Tardiphaga sp. vice304: one gene and its partner. Each later gene encodes a partner of the first gene's protein in a complex. Links are inferred from orthologs where the notes say so. Each region holds a gene or a part of one and is shown in the gene's direction. Other genes may lie near its edges. The genes, in order: dnaN and FNL56_RS17660.

The links.
Region 2: the proteins of dnaN (region 1) and FNL56_RS17660 are in contact, whole or in part, in a solved structure (PDB 1OK7), measured with the Escherichia coli proteins. The link is inferred for Tardiphaga sp. vice304 from one-to-one orthologs.

The regions. Positions count from the first base shown.
Region 1 is NZ_CP041402.1:776-11,882, forward strand. The notes cover bases 218-3,074. They hold dnaN (DNA polymerase III subunit beta), read left to right. Parts: upstream 218-1,015; coding sequence 1,016-2,134; downstream 2,135-3,074. Other genes in these bases: dnaA (chromosomal replication initiator protein DnaA), read left to right, coding at 218-653; recF (DNA replication/repair protein RecF), read left to right, coding at 2,326-3,074. Outside these bases: more of dnaA, read left to right, coding at 1-217; more of recF, read left to right, coding at 3,075-3,465; FNL56_RS00020 (FUSC family protein), read left to right, coding at 3,660-4,859; gyrB (DNA topoisomerase (ATP-hydrolyzing) subunit B), read left to right, coding at 5,098-7,539; FNL56_RS00030 (SDR family oxidoreductase), read left to right, coding at 7,722-8,528; FNL56_RS00035 (methyl-accepting chemotaxis protein), read right to left, coding at 8,545-10,587; FNL56_RS00040 (YbdD/YjiX family protein), read right to left, coding at 10,808-11,044; FNL56_RS00045 (carbon starvation CstA family protein), read right to left, coding at 11,046-11,107. UniProt on the Escherichia coli protein: Confers DNA tethering and processivity to DNA polymerases and other proteins. Acts as a clamp, forming a ring around DNA (a reaction catalyzed by the clamp-loading complex) which diffuses in an ATP-independent manner freely and bidirectionally along dsDNA.
Region 2 is NZ_CP041402.1:3,711,573-3,722,792, forward strand. The notes cover bases 6,508-9,477. They hold FNL56_RS17660 (DNA polymerase IV), read left to right. Parts: upstream 6,508-7,331; coding sequence 7,332-8,624; downstream 8,625-9,477. Other genes in these bases: FNL56_RS17650 (response regulator), read right to left, coding at 6,508-6,802; FNL56_RS17655 (DUF3572 domain-containing protein), read left to right, coding at 7,033-7,335; FNL56_RS17665 (cell envelope integrity EipB family protein), read right to left, coding at 8,735-9,477. Also shown: rnr (ribonuclease R), read left to right, coding at 1-2,400; FNL56_RS17620 (DUF983 domain-containing protein), read left to right, coding at 2,397-2,831; FNL56_RS17625 (NUDIX hydrolase), read left to right, coding at 2,886-3,620; FNL56_RS17630 (hypothetical protein), read left to right, coding at 3,718-3,936; rpmG (50S ribosomal protein L33), read left to right, coding at 4,627-4,794; FNL56_RS17645 (PleD family two-component system response regulator), read right to left, coding at 5,054-6,427; more of FNL56_RS17650, read right to left, coding at 6,437-6,507; more of FNL56_RS17665, read right to left, coding at 9,478-9,592; FNL56_RS17670 (RidA family protein), read left to right, coding at 9,836-10,303; FNL56_RS17675 (glycerophosphodiester phosphodiesterase), read left to right, coding at 10,318-11,070; FNL56_RS17680 (GNAT family N-acetyltransferase), read left to right, coding at 11,150-11,220. UniProt on the Escherichia coli protein: Poorly processive, error-prone DNA polymerase involved in translesion repair and untargeted mutagenesis. Copies undamaged DNA at stalled replication forks, which arise in vivo from mismatched or misaligned primer ends.

The DNA.
Region 1 (11,107 bases):
TGATCGATGCCGGCCGCCAGGTGGTGATCGCCGCCGACCGTCCGCCGTCGGACCTGGAAAGCCTGGACGAGCGGGTCCGCTCGCGGCTCGCCGGCGGCCTCGTCGTCGAGATCGGAACGCTCGGCGAGGAGCTGCGCCTCGGCATCCTGAAGTCGCGCGTCGCCGCAGCTCGTTCGCACCACGCGACGTTTGAAGTGCCGCTGCCGGTGCTGGACTATCTCGCCCGCACCATCACCCACAACGGCCGCGACCTCGAAGGCGCCATCAATCGCCTCTTGGCGCACAGCAAGCTGAATGCCACGCCGGTGACGCTGGAAATGGCCGAGCGCGAAGTGCGCGACCTGATCCGCCCGATGGAGCCCAAGCGCATCAAGATCGAGGACATCCAGCGCGTAGTGGCCCGGCAGTACAATGTCAGCCGCTCGGACCTCCTGTCGTCGCGCCGCACCGCGAATGTCGTGCGTCCGCGCCAAGTCGCGATGTATCTCGCCAAGACGCTGACGCTGCGCTCGCTGCCGGAAATCGGCCGCCGCTTCGGCGGACGCGACCACACCACGGTGCTGCACGCGGTGCGAAAGATCGAGGCGCTGGTCGGCAAGGACGTCGCTTTGCAGGACGAAGTGGAAAGCCTGAAGCGCCAGCTGCAGGAGTAACTGAAGCACCGGCAATAGTGTCCCCTCCCCCCTTGTGGGGGAGGGTCAGGGAGAGGGGTGGCTAGGGCGACGTCGCCTGTGGCCCCTCTCCCGGCGCTACGCGCCACCCTCCCCCACCTAGCGAAGCTTCGCTTCGCCTGGTGGGAGGGGAGCCACTAGCGGCGGCGCGCATCTTGTAGGCCGCCAAAACGTGGGGACCTCAGCTGCTCTCCCCTTGCACTCACGCCCCATTCACGCCACCTTGCGGACCCCCGCTCGCGCGCGCAAACCCTGCGCGCAGGGCGGGCGTCTATCGCCGTGGCGCCCGACCGGGTGGCTAGGCACTCCACACACGATGTCGAATCGGATCGGGCGAGTTTGCAATGAAGGTCACCGTCGAACGCGCGCAATTGCTGAAATCGCTGAGCCACGTCCACCGCGTGGTCGAGCGCCGCAATACCATTCCGATCCTCGGCAACGTGCTGATCCGCGCTGAAAATTCCAAGCTGTCGCTGAAGGCGACCGACCTCGACCTCGAAGTCACCGAAACCCTGCCCGCCGAAATCGGCACCGCCGGTTCCACCACCGTGCCGGCGCACATGTTCTACGACATCGTGCGCAAGCTGCCGGATGGATCGCAGATCGTGCTGGAGGCCGACGGCGACCGCTCGGTGCTGGCGATCCGCGCCGGCCGCTCGCGCTTCACGCTGCAGACCCTGCCGGAGAACGACTTCCCGGATCTCGCCGCCGGCGAGATGACGCACTCCTTCGTGCTGCCGGCGTCCGACGTCAAACGCCTGATCGACCGCACCCAGTTCGCCATTTCCACCGAAGAGACCCGCTACTACCTCAACGGCATCTACCTGCACGCCGCCGGCACCGCCGCCGCCGCGACATTGCGCGCCGTCGCCACCGACGGCCATCGCCTCGCGCAGGTAGACCTCGCGATGCCGAAGGGCGCCGAGGGCATGGCCGGCGTGATCGTACCGCGCAAGACCGTCGGCGAAGTGCAGCGGCTGATTGAAGACGCCGAAGCCGAGGTCGGCATCGAGCTGTCGCAGGGCAAGATCCGCTTCACGCTCGGCAATGTCGTGCTGACGTCGAAGCTGATTGACGGCACCTTCCCGGACTATGGCCGCGTGATCCCGCAGAACAACGACAAGGAACTGATCGTCGACAAGAAGCAGTTCGAAGACGCCGTGGACCGCGTCTCGACCATATCCAGCGAGCGCGGCCGCGCCGTCAAGCTGGCGCTGTCGCCGGGCAAGCTGATCCTGTCGGTGACCAATCCGGATTCCGGCAGCGCCACAGAAGAACTCGAAGTCGAATACGCCTCAGATGCGCTCGATATCGGCTTCAACTCGCGCTATCTGCTCGACATCGCGGCGCAGATCGAAGGCGAGGTCGCCGTGCTGCGGTTGGCCGACCCCGGTTCGCCGACTCTGGTGCAGGACAAGGACTCCAAAGGCGCGCTTTACGTGCTGATGCCGATGCGAGTGTAGGCTTTTTCTTCCTTCCTTCTCCCCTTGTGGGAGAAGGTGGCGCGGACGAAGTCCGTGCCGGATGAGGGGTATGACGGAGCTCCGCTGCACCCCTCACCCGTCTCGAACTGCTTCGCGGTTCGATCCACCCTCTGCCACAAGGGTAGAGGGAAGCAGGAGCGCGGCCGCCGCTGCGGACCAATGATCGATTCATGACCGCCTCCCGCATCCATCGCCTGACGCTCACCCACTTCCGCAACTATCGCGCGGCGTCGCTCAACACGCGCGGCGACATGGTGGTGCTGGTCGGGCCGAACGGCGCCGGCAAGACCAATTGCCTGGAGGCGATCTCCTTTCTGTCGCCGGGCCGCGGGCTGCGCCGCGCCACGCTCGACGACGTCGCCGATTTGCAGGGCGACGGCTCCTGGGCGGTTTCTGCGGAAGTCGAGGGCGAAGTCGGCTTGGCCACGCTGGGCACCGGCATCGATCCGCCCGCCAATGAGGCCGCCGCGTCGAGCCGGCGCTGCCGCATCGACCGCGAGCCGGTCAGTTCGGCGACCGCGTTCGGCGATCATTTGCGCATGGTCTGGCTGACGCCGGCGATGGACCAGCTGTTCATGGGCGCGGCCTCCGAGCGGCGGCGGTTCTTCGATCGCCTGGTACTGGCGATCGACAAGGACCATTCCAGCCGCGTCTCGGCGCTGGATCGGAGCCTGCGCTCGCGCAACCGCCTGCTCGAGGAACGCAACTATGACGGCCACTGGCTCGACGCGATCGAGCGCGAGACCGCCGAACTCGCCGTCGCCGTCGCCGCGATGCGCGGCCAGACCGTGACGCGGCTGGCCGCGATGCTGCGCGCGCGCGAAGAAGCCTCGGTGTTTCCCTCGGCGCGAATCATGCTGGACGGCTGGATGGAGAACGCGCTGGTGAATGAGCCCGCCACCGCCGTGGAAGACCGTTACCGCCAGATTTTGCGCGACGGCCGTCCGCGTGACGCCGCCGCCGGCCGCACGCTTGACGGCCCGCACCTCACCGACCTGCAGGTGATCTACGCGCCGAAGAACATGCCGGCGCGCGATGCCTCCACCGGCGAGCAGAAGGCGCTGCTGATCGGGCTGATCCTGGCGCATGCCACGCTGGTCGCCGACATGACCGGCATCACGCCGCTATTGTTGCTCGATGAAGTCGTGGCGCATCTCGATCCCGACCGCCGCCGCGCGCTGTTTGGCGAGTTGTCGAAGCTCGGCGCGCAGGTCTGGATGACCGGCGCCGATCCCGCGGCCTTCGCCGAAATCGGCCCGACCGGCGAGTTGTTCGACGTCGCCGACGGGCGCGTCAGCAAGCGGGGATAAGGCTGTCATTACGGGGCGAAAGAGCGCAGCTCGAGCGAACCTCAGCCGCTCCACTCGGAGCGGCGGGAACCTCGATATGGGACGATGAACATCTCAACGTTCCCCGCCACGCCAATTGGCTTGGCTGAGGTCTGCATCAGACGGCTCCGCCGTCTGATGCATCCCGGAACGACAGTGGGCCCGCGCAGCTCGCCATGAGCAATCGTCTCTTGATGGTCGCGCGCAATAACTCCAAACATCCACCAATGCTGCTGTTCGTATCCCTTCATCTGGCCCGCTTCGGCCGCGCGTTCTGGGCCGAACTGCGCACCCTGCCTTTTCCCGGCGCGCGCATGATCGACGAGGTCGCGTGCGTGCTGTCGGTGCTGCTGGCGATCGTGTTTTCCCATGCGATCGGCGCCGAGAATGTAGGCTGGGCGGCGTTCAGCGGCTACATGGTGATGCGCTCCCACGTCGCCGAGAGTTTCACCCGCGGCGTGCTGCGAATCGTCGGCACCGGGGCCGGCGCATTACTAGCCCTGCTGCTGGCACCGCTGGTGTTGCCGCTGCCGCTTCCGACCAGCCTGGCGCTGCTGGTGGTCGGCAGCGTCACCATGTATTTCGCGATCGTCGGCCGCCGCGCCTATGCCTGGCTGTTTACCGGCCTGACCTTCATGATGATCCTGATCGAAGCGCTGGCCCATGCGCAGGAGCCGATCCAGCGCTTCGCCTCGACCCGCGTTCTCGAAGTGCTGGCCGGCACCATGTCCGCGGTCCTGGTCAGCGCGCTGTCGACCTGGACCGTGCGCCGCAAGCTGCCGAGCCCGGACAACGCGATGCGCGCCGAGCCCGCGGGACCGGCCGCGCGCTGGCAGAAGCGGGTGGCCGTCCACGCTTTGACCGGCGGCATCGCGCTGGCCCTGATCCCTTGGGCATGGCTATGGCTTGGCATCGAGTCGCTCAGCCAGTCCAGCATCACCATCTTCGTCGTCATGCTGGTACCGGCCGCGTCGCTGGCGGAGGGCCTGCTCAGTCCGGTGTCGTCGCGCGTGATGCAGCGGCTGGTCGGCTGCGTCGCCGGCGGCCTGCTGGCCAGCGCCGTGCTTTGGCTCAGCCACCATTCGCCGGCGCTGATGACCATCGGCCTGTGCATCGGCGTGATCCTCGGCCGCCATATCGAAAACGGCCCGGCTTTGATGAGCTATGGCGGCCTGCAGTTCACTTTGGCCTTCCTGGTGGTGCTGGTGCCCGACGACTACGCCCAAGCGGCGCTGGCGCCCGGCCTTGACCGGTTGTTCGGCATTCTGTTCGGCATGGTGCTGCTGGAACCGGTGGTGCTGGTCGCGCATGCGATCTGGCGCCGCCGCCACCCCAGGGAAGCGCCGCCGTCGATCACTGAGTTAGTGAAAAAGTAGCGTCGCAGCGCGCTTCCGGCCGGCTGCAAAAGGGCATTCCGGCAGGCTCGCAACCGGCGCTTGACCCAGCCCGGAAAATGATCCCGCGGCAGCTTGAAAAACGGCCGAAAAATCCCATTTAAACAACAACTTGAACGCTGAGACTTTGCGCTAGGCGCGTTGCCGTTTTCATGGCACAAATAGCTGGATTCAGCCTCGCGTTTTTCGCGCTGATTCGACACACCTCGAAGGCCCCTGCATGACTGAACCCGCCCGGCTGCCGATCGCCGAAACCGAACTTGCCGTGCCCATCGAATACGGTGCGGAATCGATCCGGGTACTGAAAGGCCTCGACGCCGTGCGCAAGCGGCCGGGCATGTATATCGGCGACACCGACGACGGCTCCGGCCTGCACCACATGGTCTACGAGGTCGTCGACAACGCGATCGACGAGGCGCTGGCCGGCCATGCCACCGCGGTGGAAGTCGCGCTCAATGCCGACGGCTCGGTGACGGTGCGCGACGACGGGCGCGGCATCCCGGTCGACATCCACAAGGGCGAAGGCATCTCCGCGGCCGAGGTCATCATGACCCAGCTGCACGCCGGCGGAAAATTCGACCAGAACTCCTACAAGGTCTCCGGCGGCCTGCACGGCGTCGGCGTTTCCGTCGTCAACGCGCTGTCCAGCAAGCTGGTGCTGCGCGTCTGGCGGGGCGGCAAGGAACACTTCATCGAGTTCGCGCATGGCGACGCAGTGGCCCCGCTGATCGAGGTCGGCGACGCCAACGGCAAGCGCGGCACCGAAGTGACGTTCTATGCCTCCGCCGAAACCTTCACGACGCTCGACTATGACTTCGCCACGCTGGAGCACCGGCTGCGCGAACTCGCCTTCCTCAATTCCGGCGTCAACATCCTGCTGTCCGACCTGCGCCACCCGGTCGAGCGGCATGAGAAGATGATGTACGAGGGCGGCGTCATCGAGTTCGTCAAATATCTCGACCGCAACAAGAAGGCCGTGGTGCCCTCGCCGATCTTCGTCTCCGCCGACCTCAACGGCATCAATGTCGAGGCGGCGCTGTGGTGGAACGACAGCTATCATGAGAACGTGCTGTGCTTCACCAACAACATTCCGCAACGCGACGGCGGCACGCATCTGGCCGGCTTCCGCGGCGCGCTGACGCGCCAGGTCAACGGCTATGCCGACGTCATCGCCAAGAAGGAAAAGATCGTCCTGACCGGCGACGACTGCCGCGAAGGCCTCACCGCCGTTCTCTCGGTGAAAGTACCGGACCCGAAATTCTCGTCGCAGACCAAGGACAAGCTGGTGTCCTCGGAAGTCCGTCCCGTCGTGGAGAACGTGCTAAACGAGGCGCTGGCGACCTGGTTCGAGGAACATCCGGCGGAAGCCAAGGTGATCGTCGGCAAGGTGATCGAGGCCGGCGCCGCCCGCGAAGCCGCCCGCAAGGCGCGCGAGTTGACGCGGCGCAAGGGCGCGCTGGATATCGCCTCCTTGCCCGGCAAGCTCGCCGACTGCCAGGAGCGCGATCCCGCCAAGTCCGAACTGTTCATCGTCGAGGGTGACTCCGCAGGTGGCTCCGCCAAGCAGGGCCGCAACCGCGAATTCCAGGCCGTGCTGCCGTTGCGCGGCAAGATCCTCAACGTCGAGCGCGCGCGCTTCGACAAGATGCTGGGCTCCGAACAGATCGGCACGCTGATCACCGCGCTCGGCACCGGTATCGGCCGCGACGATTTCGACATCGCGAAGCTTCGCTATCACAAGATCATCCTGATGACCGACGCCGACGTCGACGGCGCGCATATCCGCACACTGCTCCTGACGTTCTTCTTCCGGCAGATGCCGACGCTGATCGAGGGCGGCTACCTCTATATCGCGCAGCCACCGCTCTACAAGGTGACGCGCGGCAAGTCCGAGCAGTACCTCAAGGACGAGCGCGCGCTGGAAGATTATCTGATCGCGACCGGCCTCGACGACTGTGTCTACAAGCTCGCCTCCGGCGAAGAGCGCGGCGGCCGCGACCTCCTGGCGCTGGTCGAAGTCGCCCGCAACATCCGCGGGACGCTGCACAATCTGCACAGCCGCTATAACCGCTCGATCGTCGAGCAGGCCGCGATCGCCGGCGTGCTGAGCCCGAAGGTGACGGGCGACCTGCCCGCCGCCAACGAGGCTGCCGCCTATATCGCGCGCCGCATGGACGCGCTGGCCGACGAGGTCGAACGCGGCTGGGTCGGCGAATTCCGCGAGGGCCAGGGCTATTTCTTCGAGCGCACCATCCGCGGCGTCAAGGATGTCGGCGTGATCGACGACGCGTTGCTCGGCTCGGCCGACGCGCGAAAGCTCGACGAATACGCCGCCGGCCTGCAGGAGGCCTATCCGAAGCCGGGTGTATTGCGCCGCAAGGACATCGAATTCCCGATCCACGGACCGGTCAGCCTGTTCGAAGCCGTCACCGACGCCGGCCGCAAGGGCGTCGCCCTGCAGCGCTACAAAGGCCTCGGCGAGATGAACCCCGGCCAGCTCTGGGAAACCACGCTCGACACCAACGAGCGCTCGCTGCTGCAGGTGAAGATCAAGGAAGTCGACGAGGCCGACGACATCTTCACCAAGCTGATGGGCGACGTGGTCGAGCCGCGCCGCGACTTCATCCAGGAGAATTCGCTGAGTGCCAATGTGGATGTGTAATTAGAACAGCTCTCCGCCAATGCGGGGATCCGTTGCAAGACGGAATCGGTTCGTTGCCGAACTTGAGATTCTGGATCGCCTCGTCGCATCGCTCTTCGCAATGACGATAGCTGGCTGGTCACCTCCCTGCTTGACCCTGTATCTCCCGCCAGCACACAATCGGCAAAACAAAGGGAGACGGCATGTTCAAGGATCTGTTTTCGCTGGCCGGGCGCGTCGCGCTGGTGACGGGGGGCTCGCGCGGCATCGGGCGGATGATCGCGGCGGGGTTTCTCAGCCAGGGCGCGGCAAAGGTCTACATCACTGCGCGGAAGGCCGCGGCCTGCGAGGCGACCGCGCAGGAACTGACCGGCGAATATGCCGGCGAATGCATCGCGCTGCCGATCGATATCTCGACCATGGCGGGAATCGACATGCTGGCAGCCGAGATCGGCAAGCGCGAGCCGAAGCTCGACATCCTCGTCAACAATGCCGGCGCGGCGTGGGAGGCGGATTTCGACGAATTCCCGGAGAGCGGCTGGGACAAGGTGATGACGCTCAATCTCAAGACGCCATTCTTCCTCACCAAGGCGCTGGCGCCGATGCTGCGCGCGGCAGCGAGCGTCGAGAAGCCGGCCAAGGTCATCAACATCGCCTCGATCGACGGCATCTTCGTCAATCCGCTGGAGACCTATTCCTACGCCGCCAGCAAATCCGGCCTGATCCACCTGACACGGCGGATGGCGGTGCGGCTGATCAAGGACCATGTCGTGGTCGCGGCGATCGCGCCGGGGCCGTTCAAGTCCGACATGAACAAGGCCGCGCGCGACAATGCCGACGAGGTCTCGACGCGGGTTCCGGCGGGGCGCATCGGCACCGATGAGGACATGGCGGGGGCTGCGATCTATCTCGCCTCGCGCGCCGGTGACTATGTGGTGGGCGCCACCATCGCCGTCGATGGTGGCATCGTCTACGCCAATCCCGGCATCCCAGGCGACGGCTGGGACTGAGCCGGCGCCGCGCGGGTTACGCCGCGCGGATATTCTGCATGAAGCGGTCGAGCTCGGCGCGCAGGCGCGTGCTTTCGGAGGACAGCGTCTGTGCGGAATTCAGCACCTGCTCCGACGCCACGCCTGTTTCGGTGGCGCCGCGGTTGACCGCGGTGATGTTGCCGGCGACCTGCTGGGTGCCGTGAGCCACGCGCTGAACGTTCTGCGCGATCTCGCGGGTCGCCGCGCTTTGCTGAGTCACCGCGCTGGCGATCTCCGAGGCGATGCTGGAAATCTGCCCGATGGTGGCCCCGATCTGTTTGATCGCGGTCACCGATTCCTGCGTCGCGTTCTGCATGCCGGCGATCTGCGTCGAGATTTCGTCGGTCGCCCTTGCGGTCTGACTGGCCAGCGACTTGACCTCCGACGCCACCACGGCGAAGCCACGCCCTGCATCGCCGGCGCGCGCCGCCTCGATGGTGGCGTTGAGCGCCAGCAGATTGGTCTGCTCGGCAATCGCCGTGATCAGATTGACGACGTCGCCGATGCGCTGGGCGACGCGGGACAGTTCGGTGATGCGGACGTCGGTCTGCTCGGCCTGCAGGACCGCGCTGTCGGCGATCCGCGAGGACGCCTCGACCTGGCGGCCGATCTCGCTGACCGACAGCGACAGCTCCTCCGTGGCCGTTGCCACCGACTGCATGTTCGACGACGCCTCCTCCGAGGCACCGGCCACCTGGCCGGACAGGCTCTCGGTGGTTTCCGCCGTCCGGGTCAGCGTGTCGGCCGCGGTTTCGAGCTGCTCGGCCGAAGCCGCGACGTTGGAGACGATGCCGCCGACCGCGCCTTCGAAATCATCGGCGAAGCGGATCAATTCGGCGCGACGGGCCTCGCCGGCCCTGCGATTCTGCGCATCCTGGCTTTCGGCGTCCCGCTCGGCCTTGGCGATCGCCTGCACCTTGAACTCTTCCACGGCGGAGGCCATGTCGCCCAATTCGTCGCGGCGGCCGAGCCCCGGCAGCACCACGTCGAAATCACCGGCGGCGAGCCTGCGCATGGCGGCGCACATCGCAAGCATTGGCCGGGCGATACTGCGGCCCAGCAACATGGCCAGCACGGCGCCGACGATCAGCCCGCCGACGCCGAGCATGACGATAAGGCGTTTGGTCTGGTTGATCGTGGTATCGGACTCGGACTCCAGCCGCTGCTGCTCGGTCAGCATGTCCGCCTTCAGCGCCGTCGACAGGGCGACGATCGTTTCCGCAATCGCGGTCATCTTCTGCGACAGCCCCTCCACCTTCTTGGAGTTCTCGACGTATTTTGCGAAGGCGCCCTGATAGATTTTCACGTCGGCGCCGATCGCCTTCGCCTTCTTCAGAATGCCTTCATTATTCGCGAAGATGCCCGCGATCGCGTTGTCCAGGAACTTGATGCGGGACGCCGCGGCGCTGGCGGTCTTGTCGTCGGCCATCGCCATATAGGTGTTGACCACGGAGGTCGCCGTCACGAACTGGGTGGTGATATCCTTGACCTGTTCTTCAGTCGCCGGCATAGCGGCCATCGTGGCGGAGTCGCCGAGGTCGTCGATCTTGCTGCGCAGCAGGATGCTCAACCGCGTCAGCTGGGTGGCGCCGATGACGTCGTTTTCGCCGTTCACCGCCAGAATGTCGGCGAACACTTTGGTAAAGTCGGAAAACTCCCGGACCAACCGGGTGACCTTGTCGAGACGGGCGGCGTCCGTCGTCGCCTTCACCGAATCGTCGATCGCGAATTTGAGGCTGGACTCGGCTGCCTTTGCAGCCTTGGCGTCGATTTCCTTGCCGGTGATCACGTAATAGCGCGTCAGCGCCTGGTAGGCGGTCAGCTGCCGGTCGATGTTGCGGGCAAGCCCCGATTCGGCAACGCTGGTCCGGTACGAGACGACCCCTTCCGAAATGCGTTCGTACCCGATGTAGGCCATCGCCATGCTGAGCGCAGAAATAACCAGCACTGCCGCAAAACCGAGGGTGACCTTGGCGCGAAACCGCAGCGACATCGGCCGCAGCCGAACTAGACTCATGAATCCCACCGCGGCCCCCATTAGCTTCCAAGTGCAGTCGATCATCCGCTTGTGCAGATGACCCCGGTACCACTGTAGGGCTGATTGGATAAGATCGAGTAAATTTGCAGGAAAATGTACTGCGTGCAGTTGTACGCCCGTACTAGCCAGGATGATTTATTTGCAGCGCGATCGGCAAAAGAAAGCCGGCCAGCTCATTTGGTGAACTGGCCGGCTTGTCGGCAAGGGCGGGGCCCCGGCTTCAGCAGCAGCGGAAACCGCCGCGTCCGCCGCCCCCATACCGGGCGTCCTGCCGGTCCCGGAAGAACTCTTCATAGGTCATGACCGGCCCATCCGGATGCGTGGCGCGGACATGCGCCACGTAGTTGTCGTAGTTGGGCATGCCGACCATCAGCAGCGCGCTGTCGCAGAAGCAGCGGCTGAGGGAGCGGAAGCGCCCCCTCAGGGTGGTGTCGGAGGATGGCTTGACGTCACCCATGCTATTCTGCCGGAACGGCGGCAATGGAGGGGATCTCCCGGGCCGTCCAGCCATTCTCGCGAT
Region 2 (11,220 bases), 3.7 Mb from region 1 along the record:
CCAACCCGGGATGCGATCGTCGCGTTCGTTCGTACCAACCCCGGCAAGATCGGCACCCGCGAGATCGCGCGGGAATTCGGCCTGAAGAATGCCGCCCGCATCGAGCTGAAACAGATTCTGCGCGAGCTCGCCGAGCAAGGCGTGATTGCCAAGCAGGGACGACGGGTGCACGAGGCGGCGGTGCTGCCGCCGACCATGCTGGTCGATATTGTCACGCGAGACCGCGACGGCGAGTTGCTGGCGACGCCGACCGAGTGGGACGAGGCCACCCAGGGCGCGACGCCAAAGATCCGCATCCACACCCCGCGCCGTCCCCTGCCCGGCACCGCGGCCGGCGTCGGCGATCGCGCCATGCTGCGCATCGAGCAGATCGAGGCGGAAGGCGACGCCACCGCCTATCGCGGCCGGGTCATCAAGGTCGTCGACAAGGCCAAGGCACGCTTGCTCGGCATTTTCCGCGAGCTGCCGGGCGGCGGCGGCCGGCTGATCCCGGTCGACAAGAAGCAGGCCGGCCGCGGCGAGCTCAACATTGCCGAGCGCGACCGCAACGGCGCCGAAGACGGCGACCTGGTCAGCGTCGACCTGATCCATACCCGCGGCTATGGCCTGGCCTCCGGCAAGGTGAAGGAGCGGCTCGGCTCGCTATCGACCGAAAAGGCCGTCAGCCTGATTGCGATCCACAGCCACGAAATCCCGCAAGAATTCTCCGCCGCCGCGATCACCGAGTCCGAAGCGGCCGAGCCTGCTACACTTTCCGGCCGTGAGGACTGGCGCGCCGTGCCGCTGATCACGATCGATCCGCCGGACGCCAAGGACCATGACGACGCGGTCTATGCCGAGCCCGATCCCGACCACGACGGTGGCTGGATCGTCACCGTGGCGATCGCCGATGTCGCGTTCTACGTGCGGCCGGGTTCGGCGCTCGACCGCGACGCGCTGACGCGCGGCAACTCGGTTTATTTCCCCGACCGCGTCGTGCCGATGCTGCCGGAGCGGATCTCCAACAACCTGTGTTCGCTGGTGCCCGGCGAAGCGCGCGGCGCGCTCGCGGTGCGCATGGTGATCGGCCCTGATGGCCGCAAACGCTCGCATACCTTCCACCGCATCCTGATGCGCTCGGCCGCCAAGCTGAGCTACGCGCAGGCGCAGGCGGCGATCGACGGCCATCCCGACGACACCACCGGCCCCATTCTCGAGCAGATCCTGAAGCCGCTGTACGCCGCTTACGCCGTGGTAAAACTGGCGCGCGACGAACGCGATCCGCTCGACCTCGACATCCCCGAACGCAAGATCCTCTTGAAGCCCGACGGTACCGTCGATCGCGTTATCGTGCCGGAACGCATGGACGCGCATAAACTCATCGAAGAGTTCATGATCCTGGCCAACGTCGCTGCGGCCGAGATGCTGGAAAAGAAAGCGCTGCCGCTGATCTACCGCGTGCATGACGAGCCCTCGCAGGAGAAGGTTCACAACCTGCAGGAATTCCTCAAGACGCTCGACCTGCCGTTCGCCAAGCAGGGTGCGCTGCGGCCGTCGCTGTTCAACGGCGTGCTGGCCAAGGTCAAGGGCCACGATTCCGAACCGCTGGTGAACGAAGTCGTGCTGCGCTCGCAGGCGCAGGCCGAATACTCCTCCGACAACTACGGACACTTCGGCCTCAACCTGCGCCGCTACGCTCATTTCACTTCTCCTATCAGGCGATACGCAGATCTTATCGTGCATCGCGCGCTGATCCGCGGCCTCGGCCTCGGCGAAGGCGAATTGCCGGACACCGAGACGCCGGAGACGCTGGCGGAAGTCGCCGCGCAGATTTCCGTCACCGAACGCCGCGCCATGAAGGCCGAGCGCGAAACCTCGGACCGACTGATCGCGCACTTCCTCGCCGACCGTATCGGCGCGACCTTCCAGGGCCGCATCTCCGGCGTCACCCGCGCCGGGCTGTTCGTGAAGCTCTCCGATACCGGCGCCGACGGCCTGATCCCGATCCGCACGCTCAGCACCGAATATTTTAACTATGACGAGGCGCGCCACGCGCTGGTCGGCACGCGCAGCGGCGCTATGCACCGGCTCGGGGACGTCGTCGATGTCCGCCTGGTGGAAGCGGCGCCGGTGGCCGGCGCTTTGCGATTTGAACTACTTTCGGAAGGCCGCGTTGAGCGCAAAGGCCCCCGCCGCGGGTCCGAAGGAGATCGGTCAGCCGGTATTGGCCGGGCTCCGGGCGGCAAGTCGACAAAGGGAACTTCGAAGGGCCCCTCATCCAAGCCGGCCAAGCCGCCGAAGAAGATCAAGCTTGGACGAAATGCCCGATTGAAGGCCAAGGCCGAAGCCGGCAATGGGGGTGCCAGCACCACCGGCCCAGCAAATGCCGGCAAGCCCACGAAGAAGAGGAAGTCGTCATGAACGATTCACCGACAAAAACCTTGCCAGAAAAAACCTGGACCTCCGCGCTGGACCCCAGTGCCAAGCGCAACGTGTGGACCGCAATGAAGCGCGGCTTGATCGGCCGCTGCCCGAACTGCGGCGAAGGCAAACTGTTTCGCGCCTTCCTGAAAGTCGACGATCACTGCTCGGTCTGCGCGCAGGATTTTTCCGCGCACCGCGCCGACGACCTGCCGGCCTATCTCGTCATCGTGATCGTCGGCCACCTCTTGGTACCGGTGATCCTGTGGATCGAGACCGACTATTCGCCGGCGATCTGGCTGCAACTATCCATCTACCTGCCATTCACGCTGATCGCGTCGCTTGCTTTGTTGCAACCCGTCAAGGGCGCGGTGGTCGGCCTGCAATGGGCGTTCCGCATGCACGGATTTGGCGACGGCGACCACGACTGATACGCTGGCCGTCCTGTTTAGACATCAATCAAGAAAATCAAAAACGAGGGCGGCATGAGCGACGTACAGCTCGGCAAGGAAGCAGATCACCATCCCTACAAGCGTCCGCGAGACGCCGCGACGTTGATGCTGGTCGACCGGTCCGGAACAATCCCGAAAGTGCTGGTCGGCAAGCGTCACGCCAATGTCGTGTTCATGCCCGGCAAGTACGTCTTTCCTGGTGGCAGTGTCGACAAGACCGACAGCAAGATCCCGATCGCAGCCCCCCTCCCGCCCGAGCTCGAAGCCAATCTCGCCAAGGGTAGTCCGAAGACCGCCCCTTCGCGCGCGCGTTCTCTGGCCGTCGCCGCTATCCGGGAAGCTTGCGAGGAAACCGGGCTCTGTCTCGGCCGCAAGGTCGAAGGCCAGCCCAAAAAACTGTCTGGCGCATGGTCGGCGTTCAACGATGCCGGCCTGCTGCCCGATCCGTCCGGACTGTTTCTGATCGCGCGCGCCATCACGCCGCCCGGCCGGATCAAGCGGTTCGATACACGCTTCTTTACCGCTGATGTGTCCGCTATCGCACATCGTATCGAAGGCGTCATACACGCCGACGCGGAACTGGTAGAGTTGCTATGGGTCGAACTCGGCTCCGAACATCTGGCCGATGCCCACGCGATGACAAAAAATGTTCTGAATCAATTGCAGAAGCGGCTAAGTACTGGTCCATTGAACCATCATGCGCCTCTGCCGTTTTTCCATTGGTATAGTGGCAAGATGCAGCTTGATATGCTACCCGGCGAAGGCTGAGTGCTAATATTGAACTGCGATCTATTTTCACAGTTATTTTAACCCAATCGTTTGCCGCTGCCACTTACACACCTCTGGAGGCGAGGAGCTAACGACAATGGGGCAAATGCATTCGTTCGAAGACGTCGTCGATGTTTCGACCTTCACGCCGGATTCGCTCCGATACCGCCAGAAAGCATCCGCGCTCGGCCAGCGCGCCAGCGTGGAGGACGACCACGAAAAGGTCCGCGCGATGCTCGACCTGGCGGTATCGTGGATCCAGCTTGCGGAAAACGAAGAGCTGATGGCGAGCGAATCGCGCACCACGATGTTCTGACCGCTGCAGGACCGAGCGACGCCTGATCTCCCGTTGTCCGCCGCCGTCGCGGCAGTCCACCTTGCCTTGCTTGAACCGCAACAATCTTCTTCCCGCGTGAGCGCCGGATTCTTCCGGCCGCTGGCGTCGCAATCTTTCGGTATCAGCATCAGGAAGTTGGAAGGGCGAAACGTCAGTTGCGCCGCGCGCGTTCGACGATGTCGCAATCGGCATGTAGGATTTTTTCCTGCCCCCTGCCCGGGATCCCGCCAACCAATACCAGCGAGAGCGCCGTCCGCACGTCATCGACCTTGCGGCGCGCCTGCTCGCGCAGGGCGAGGCGGCTACGGCGCAACCTTCGTCGGCATGCTGCAGACCATTGGCGACCAGATGGAAGAATGGCTGGTGACGGAGGCCTGCGACGGTTTCCGCATCCTGTTCCCGTTTCTGCCGGAGGGCCTGGATGCCTTCGTCGATCGAGTGGTGCCGGAACTGCGACGACGCGGAATCTTCCGCGCCGAAGAGGAAGGTGCCACGCTACGGGACAATCCGGGCCTGCCCCGACCGAAAAACCGCTTCTTTCCCGCCTGAGACGCCGGATGGGCGCTTTTCCGGACCGCCAACCTTGACTTTGGGGCATTCGAGGCTAGGTTGCGCGCAACGCGGCCAGTGCTCTGGCTGTCACCGATTCCTGACATCAGAGGTTTTCACATGGCCAAGGCGGTCACCATCAAGATCAAGCTCGTTTCCACCGCGGACACCGGCTTTTATTACACTGCGAAGAAGAACTCGCGCACCATGACCGACAAGATGGTCAAGAAGAAGTACGACCCCGTCGCGCGCAAGCACGTCGAGTTCAAGGAATCCAAGATCAAGTAAGCGATGTTTTCAGCTGCTGACGATCGAACGGAGCCGAAAGGCTCCGTTTTTCGTTGTGGGAAGTTCAGACGGCTGCGCCGTCTTCTTACCCTCCCCTGGAGGGGGAGGGTCGGCGAGCAGTCGCGCGCAGCGCGATGCGAGACGGGGTGGGGTGAATGGCGAAGCTCCGTCGTTTCGCTACTCACCCCACCCCGAATAGATCGCACTCCGTGCGATCTATTCGACCCTCCCCCTCCAGGGGAGGGTAAGAAAAGGAAACTCAAGCCGCCGCCGAGACCACCCGGTTACGACCGTCATGCTTGGCGCGATACAAAGCCACGTCGGCGCGCTTGAGGACGTCGGCGACCGGCTCGCCCTTGATTTCCAGCGTCGACAGACCGATCGAGATCGTCACCTCGATGTGCTTGTTGCCCTTGTCGATCGCGAAGGGCTCGCCGGCAATGGCGCGGCGCAGACGTTCGGCGACCATGCCGGCGACCTTGAGGTCGGTCTCCGGCATCACGATGATGAATTCCTCGCCGCCGTAGCGGCACGCCAGATCGATGCCGCGGATCGACTTGCGGATCCGCACGGCGAATTCCCGCAGCACGTCGTCGCCGCAATCATGGCCGTGGTTGTCGTTGATCGACTTGAAGAAGTCGATGTCGAGCATCAGCACCGCCAGCGGCTTGCCGCGGTTTGCGGCCTGCTCCGCCAGCGTTTCGAGATGGCTCTCCATGTAGCGGCGATTATGCAGCCCGGTGAGACCGTCGGTGATCGCCATCTCGATCGAGTTCTGCACATTGTCGCGCAGATGGTCGGTGTAGCGGCGACGCCTGACTTGCGTCCGTGCGCGCGCCAGCAGCTCGTTCTTGTCGACCGGGCGCAACAGGTAGTCGTTGACGCCGATTTCGAGGCCACGCAGCATCCGCGCATCATTGTCGGCATCCGCGATCGCCAGGATCGGCACCTGCCGCGTGCGCTCCAGCGAACGCGCCTGGCTGCACAGCCGCAAGCCGTCGAAACTCTCCAGGCCGAGCGAAACGATCAGCAGGTCGTAATTACCTTCCGCTGCATGAAACAGGGCGTCCGCAGGATTGGGTTCGACATCGACATGGTGCTCGGCGCTCAGGATCGGCGCCAGCCGCTCATAGGACGACGGCCGGTCATCGACCAGCAGAATGCGCCCGCCCATGCCCGGATCGGCCACCGCCGAGCGCTCCGGCGCCTGCACGCCAATCTCCAGCGAGGTGATGGCGCGCATCCGCAACTCGTCGGTCATCATCTTCAACCGCGTCAGCGAACGGACCCGCGCAATCAGCACGGCGTCCGCCACCGGCTTGGTCAGGAAATCATCGGCGCCGGCCTCGAGGCCGCGCACGCGATCGGCCGGACTGTCCAGCGCGGTGACCATCACCACCGGAATGAAATGCGTCTTCGGATTGGCCTTCAGCCTGCGGCAGACCTCGAAGCCGTCCATGTCCGGCATCATCACATCGAGCAGGATCAGATCGCATTCGGAGCGCGCGCAGATCTCCAGCGCCTGGGCGCCCGACGATGCGGTGGTAACGTCGAAATATTCGGCCGAGAGACGGGCTTCGAGCAGCTTGACGTTGGCGGGGATGTCGTCGACGACCAGGATACGCGCGGACATCGAGACCCCCTAACCGATAAACCGACGAACGGTCTCGATAAATTTGCCGACTGAAATAGGCTTGGATAAATAGGCTTCGCAGCCGCCCTCGCGGATGCGCTCTTCATCGCCCTTCATGGCGAAGGCGGTGACGGCGACGATCGGTATCATGCGCAGCCCCGGATCGTCCTTGATCCAGCGTGTCACTTCGAGGCCGGACACCTGCGGCAACTGGATGTCCATCAACACGAGATCGGGACGTTGCTTGCGAACGATCTCGAGCGCCTCGTAACCATTGCTGGTACCGATGGTCAGATAGCCATGCGCTTCAAGCAGATCGCGGAAGAGCTTCATATTGAGCTCATTATCTTCCACGATCAGGACGGTTTTAGCCATCCCGCCCTCCAATCCTGAACGATAACGTTCTCGATGTGCGCCGAACGACATTGCTCTGCCGCACGCGCGATACAACCTGCAAGGGGAACTCAGTTGCGGCCCGGAGTGTCCCCGACCACCCCTGCCGGAGCGCCCGTTGTCCGTCGGCATCGGCCAGTTGCTGGCAACGCCCCGGTGACTCGGGCATGATGGTAAACTAGAGACGATTAGTTACGGAAAGGCAAACAGCCATGCTAAAAAAGCGCTCCCAGCACCCGGGACAAGTCGCTGAAATCGTTGCCATTCAGGCGCTATCCTTCGTGGCCGGCGAGCCTGAGCGGCTGGGTTTGTTCCTGTCCGAGAGCGGAATCGGCCCGGAGACGCTGCGCTCCGCCGCCAAGGACCCGCAGTTTCTCGTCAGCGTGCTGGATTTCGTGCTGCGCGACGACGAGACGGTGCAGGCGTTTTCGGCCTCGTCCCAGTTGCATCCGACGACCATTGCAGCCGCCCGGCAGGCACTCGGCGATCCCAGGCTCGAGCGCGACATCCCGTGATTCCCGCCCCGACAGAAACGAGCGGACCGCGCTGCTTCTGCCGGGATTGCCTTGCCGACCAGAATATCGCCGCGAGGCGCTGCACCGCCTGCGGCTCGCCGCGGCTGGTGCGCCACCATGCCCTGCCCGCTTTGACGATGGCCCATATCGATTGCGACGCCTTCTACGCCACGGTGGAGAAGCGCGACAATCCGGAACTGGCCGACCGCCCGGTCATCATCGGCGGCGGCAAGCGCGGCGTGGTGTCGGCCGCCTGCTATATCGCCCGCACCTATGGTATCCGCTCGGCAATGCCGATGTTCAAGGCGCTGGAACTGTGCCCCGCAGCCGCGGTGGTCAAACCCGACATGGCCAAGTACGTCCGCGTTGGCCGCGAGGTGCGCCATGCGATGCAGGCGCTGACGCCGTTGGTCGAGCCGCTGTCGATCGACGAGGCCTTCCTCGATCTCGCCGGCACGCAACGCGTCCACGGCATGATCCCGGCCAAGGTGCTGGCGAAGTTTGCCGCAGAGATCGAGCGCAACATCGGCATCACGGTTTCGGTGGGCCTGTCGGTGAACAAGTTTTTGGCCAAGATCGCTAGCGATCTCGACAAGCCGCGCGGCTTCGCCGTGCTCGACCAGGCGGATGCCTGCGCGATGCTGGCCGACCGCCCGGTCGGCTTCATCTTCGGCGTCGGCCCCGCCACCGCCGAACGGCTCTCGCAGCGTGGCTTCCGCAAGATCGGCGACCTGCAGAAGGCCGACGAGCTTGAATTGATGAAGCAGTTCGGCGGCGAAGGCCGCCGGCTATGGCGGCTGGCGCGCGGCATCGACGACCGCAAGGTTGTGGCCGATCGTAACGCCAAGACGATCTCCAATGAGACCACCTTCAATGAGGACATCCGCGACTTCGCCACACTGGAGAAGATCCTGTGGCGGCTGTCGGAGAAGGTATCGTCGCGACTGAAGAGCGGGGAAGTGGCCGGCACCACGGTGACCCTGAAACTGAAGACCGCGGATTTCCGCCAGCGCACCCGCTCGCAATCGATCCATTCCCCCACCCAGCTCGCGGCGAAGATCTTTGCGATCTCGCGCGAGATGCTTGCGAAGGAGATCGACGGCACCGCCTTCCGCCTGATCGGCACCGGCGTCAGCGCGCTGCAGCCGGGCTCGCAGGCCGGCGACACCGACATGATCGACCGCCGCTCCGCCGATGCCGAGCGCGCGATGGACGGGTTGCGCAAGAAGTTCGGCGACGCGGCGGTGATCCGCGGCATTGCCTATGAGGGGCCGGTAAAGAGTTCGTAACTTGTAGCCCGGATGAAGTCGACGCGCCGCATGGCGGCGAGGCGACGCAATCCGGGAACAGCATCAATAGTGGATGGCCCGGCCCCGGATTGTCATCCGGGCTACGCTCATCACTTGCAGGGCTTGCTGTCCTTCACGTTGAACTTGCCCATGGTGCCGCCGATCACGAAATCATTGTAGTCCAGCACCAGCGAGCGCGACACGCCATTTTCGTACAGCTCGAACGACATCGCATAGACCGGCGTCTGCTCGCCGCTGTTCGGCTTGGCGGTTTCGTCATAATAGCTCACCGTCACCGGCCAGCGGGTCAGCGGCTTCATCGCGTCGGACGTGGTCGAGGCATCGGGCTCGGCACCGGCGCGGTCGCCGGGGATCGCGGCCCCGATCACCGTCAGCGTGTTGTAGACCTTCTCGCCGGTGTCGGAGCCGTCATAGACCTTGAGCTCAAGCAGCGACTTGCCGTCGCGCGCCGCGGCGATAATGCGGTGGATCTGCTCGGTCGGAAACACGGTCGAGCCATCGAGCGTGAGGGTCTTCACCACCGGCTGCTTGAGCTTGACGGTGACGTGATCGCCCTCGCGCTCGGCGATGCCGTCGATCACGCTGGGGTCGCCGTCGTTCATGCGAGTGTCGATCTTGAAACGATAGCTCTTGCCGGCGCCGTCTTCCCAGCTCGTCGAGCGCAAATCGCTCAGCGTGTTCTTGCCCTCGCCGGTTTCCAGCTCCGAGACCTGGCGGAAATCCGAGGTGTAGCCCTCGCAGGCGCTGCCGGTGAAATTATACAGAATGCGCCCGCTGGCGGAATTGACGCTGGCATTGCCGCGCGACTTCAGCAGCTTCAATTCATACAGCGCCTGATGCGCCATGAACGGCACGGGGGCCGCGGCCTTCGCCGCGCCGCCGAGACCCATCAGCGCCAGCGCCACGGCACCGGCTTGAATGCAGGAAAGAGAGGCTGATCGGCGCATGCGGGTTCCCTGACTGCTGAGTGACGATACTAAAGAGCGCCCCATTGCGCCGCAACTGCGGCCGGAATTGGCGACGACCGAAATATGCCGGTCCATTGTCGTGAATTTGATGCTACCGAGGCGTTCCCTGTCGGCGCCGGGCGTCACCCGTGGTTGCTTGCATGACAGGACGCGATGGGTGAAACAGGCCGCCCGACGCGGCACGCGGACGGTTCGGACGCAATTTTCAGAACGGAGACGGTAATGGCAGGAACGGTCGAGCAGAAACTGGCAGCCCTCGGTGTGACGATCCATGAGCCGATCAGCCCGGTGGCGAATTACGTCGGCTTCGTGCGGACCGGCAATCTGCTGTTCGTCTCCGGCCAGATCTGCATGGGCGCGGACGGCCAGTTGATCGCCAAGGGCAAGCTCGGCGCCGGCGTCACGCTCGACCAGGGCGTCAACGCCGCCCGGGGCTGCGCCATCAACCTGCTGGCCCAGGTCAAGGCCGCGCTGGGCGATCTCGACAAGGTGGTGCGCCTGGTCCGTCTCGGCGGTTTCGTCAACTCCACCCCCGACTTCGTCGATGCGCCGAAGGTCATCAACGGCGCTTCCGACCTGATGGTCGCGGCGTTCGGCGACAAGGGCCGGCATGCCCGGGCCGCGGTCGGCGTGGCCTCCCTGCCCGCCGATTGCGCCGTCGAGGTCGACGGCGTGTTCGAGGTCGCCTAACCAGAGAACCTGCGATGCACGCTCCCGCCTGGCTCACCGCCCGCCCGGTCGCGCATCGCGGCCTGCATGACCGCGCCCGCGGCGTGGTCGAGAACATGCCGGGCGCCATCGCCGCCGCGATCGCCGGCAACTTCTCGATCGAGGTCGACCTGCAACTGTCCGCCGATGGCGAGGCGATGGTCCACCACGACGACGATCTCGGCCGGCTCACCATCGGCTCCGGCTCGCTGCGCAGCCACACCGCCGCCGAGCTGAAGCAGGTGGCGTTCAAGGACACCGACGAGCGGATGATGTCGCTCGCCGATCTCTGCGCGCTGGTCGATGGCCGGGTCGGGCTGGTGCTGGAAGTGAAAAGTCACTTCGACGGCGACCGCCAGCTCGTTGGCCGGATGGCGGAAATCCTGAAATCCTATTCCGGCCCAGTGGCCGTGATGTCGTTCGATCCCGACCAGGTGCTGGCGCTGCGCCAGCTGTTGCCGGCGCTGCCGCGCGGCATCACCGCGCAGCGGCGCTACGACGACGGCGAGTGGCTGGAACTGACACCGGCCCAGCGCCGCGGCATGCAAAGCCTTCGCCATGCTTTCACCACCCGGCCGCATTTCGTGGCCTATTGGGTGAAGGATTTGCCGGCCCCGGCGCCGTGGATAGCGCGTCATCTGTTCGGCTGCGCGCTGCTGACCTGGACAGTGCGCACCCCGGAACAGCGCGCTGTCGCCAGGGCTCATGCCGACCAGATGATTTTCGAGGGCTTCGTCCCCGAACCGTGACCGCCCTTGCGCTGACCTCCGCGATGCACAAATCTATGGACGGTCATCGCGATGGCCGATCGCAACTGACCGGGCCTTGATGAATTCGTCGGACATAACGCTGGAAGCCGTCTCCTCCATCAGCCAGATTCCGGCCGTGGACTGGGATGC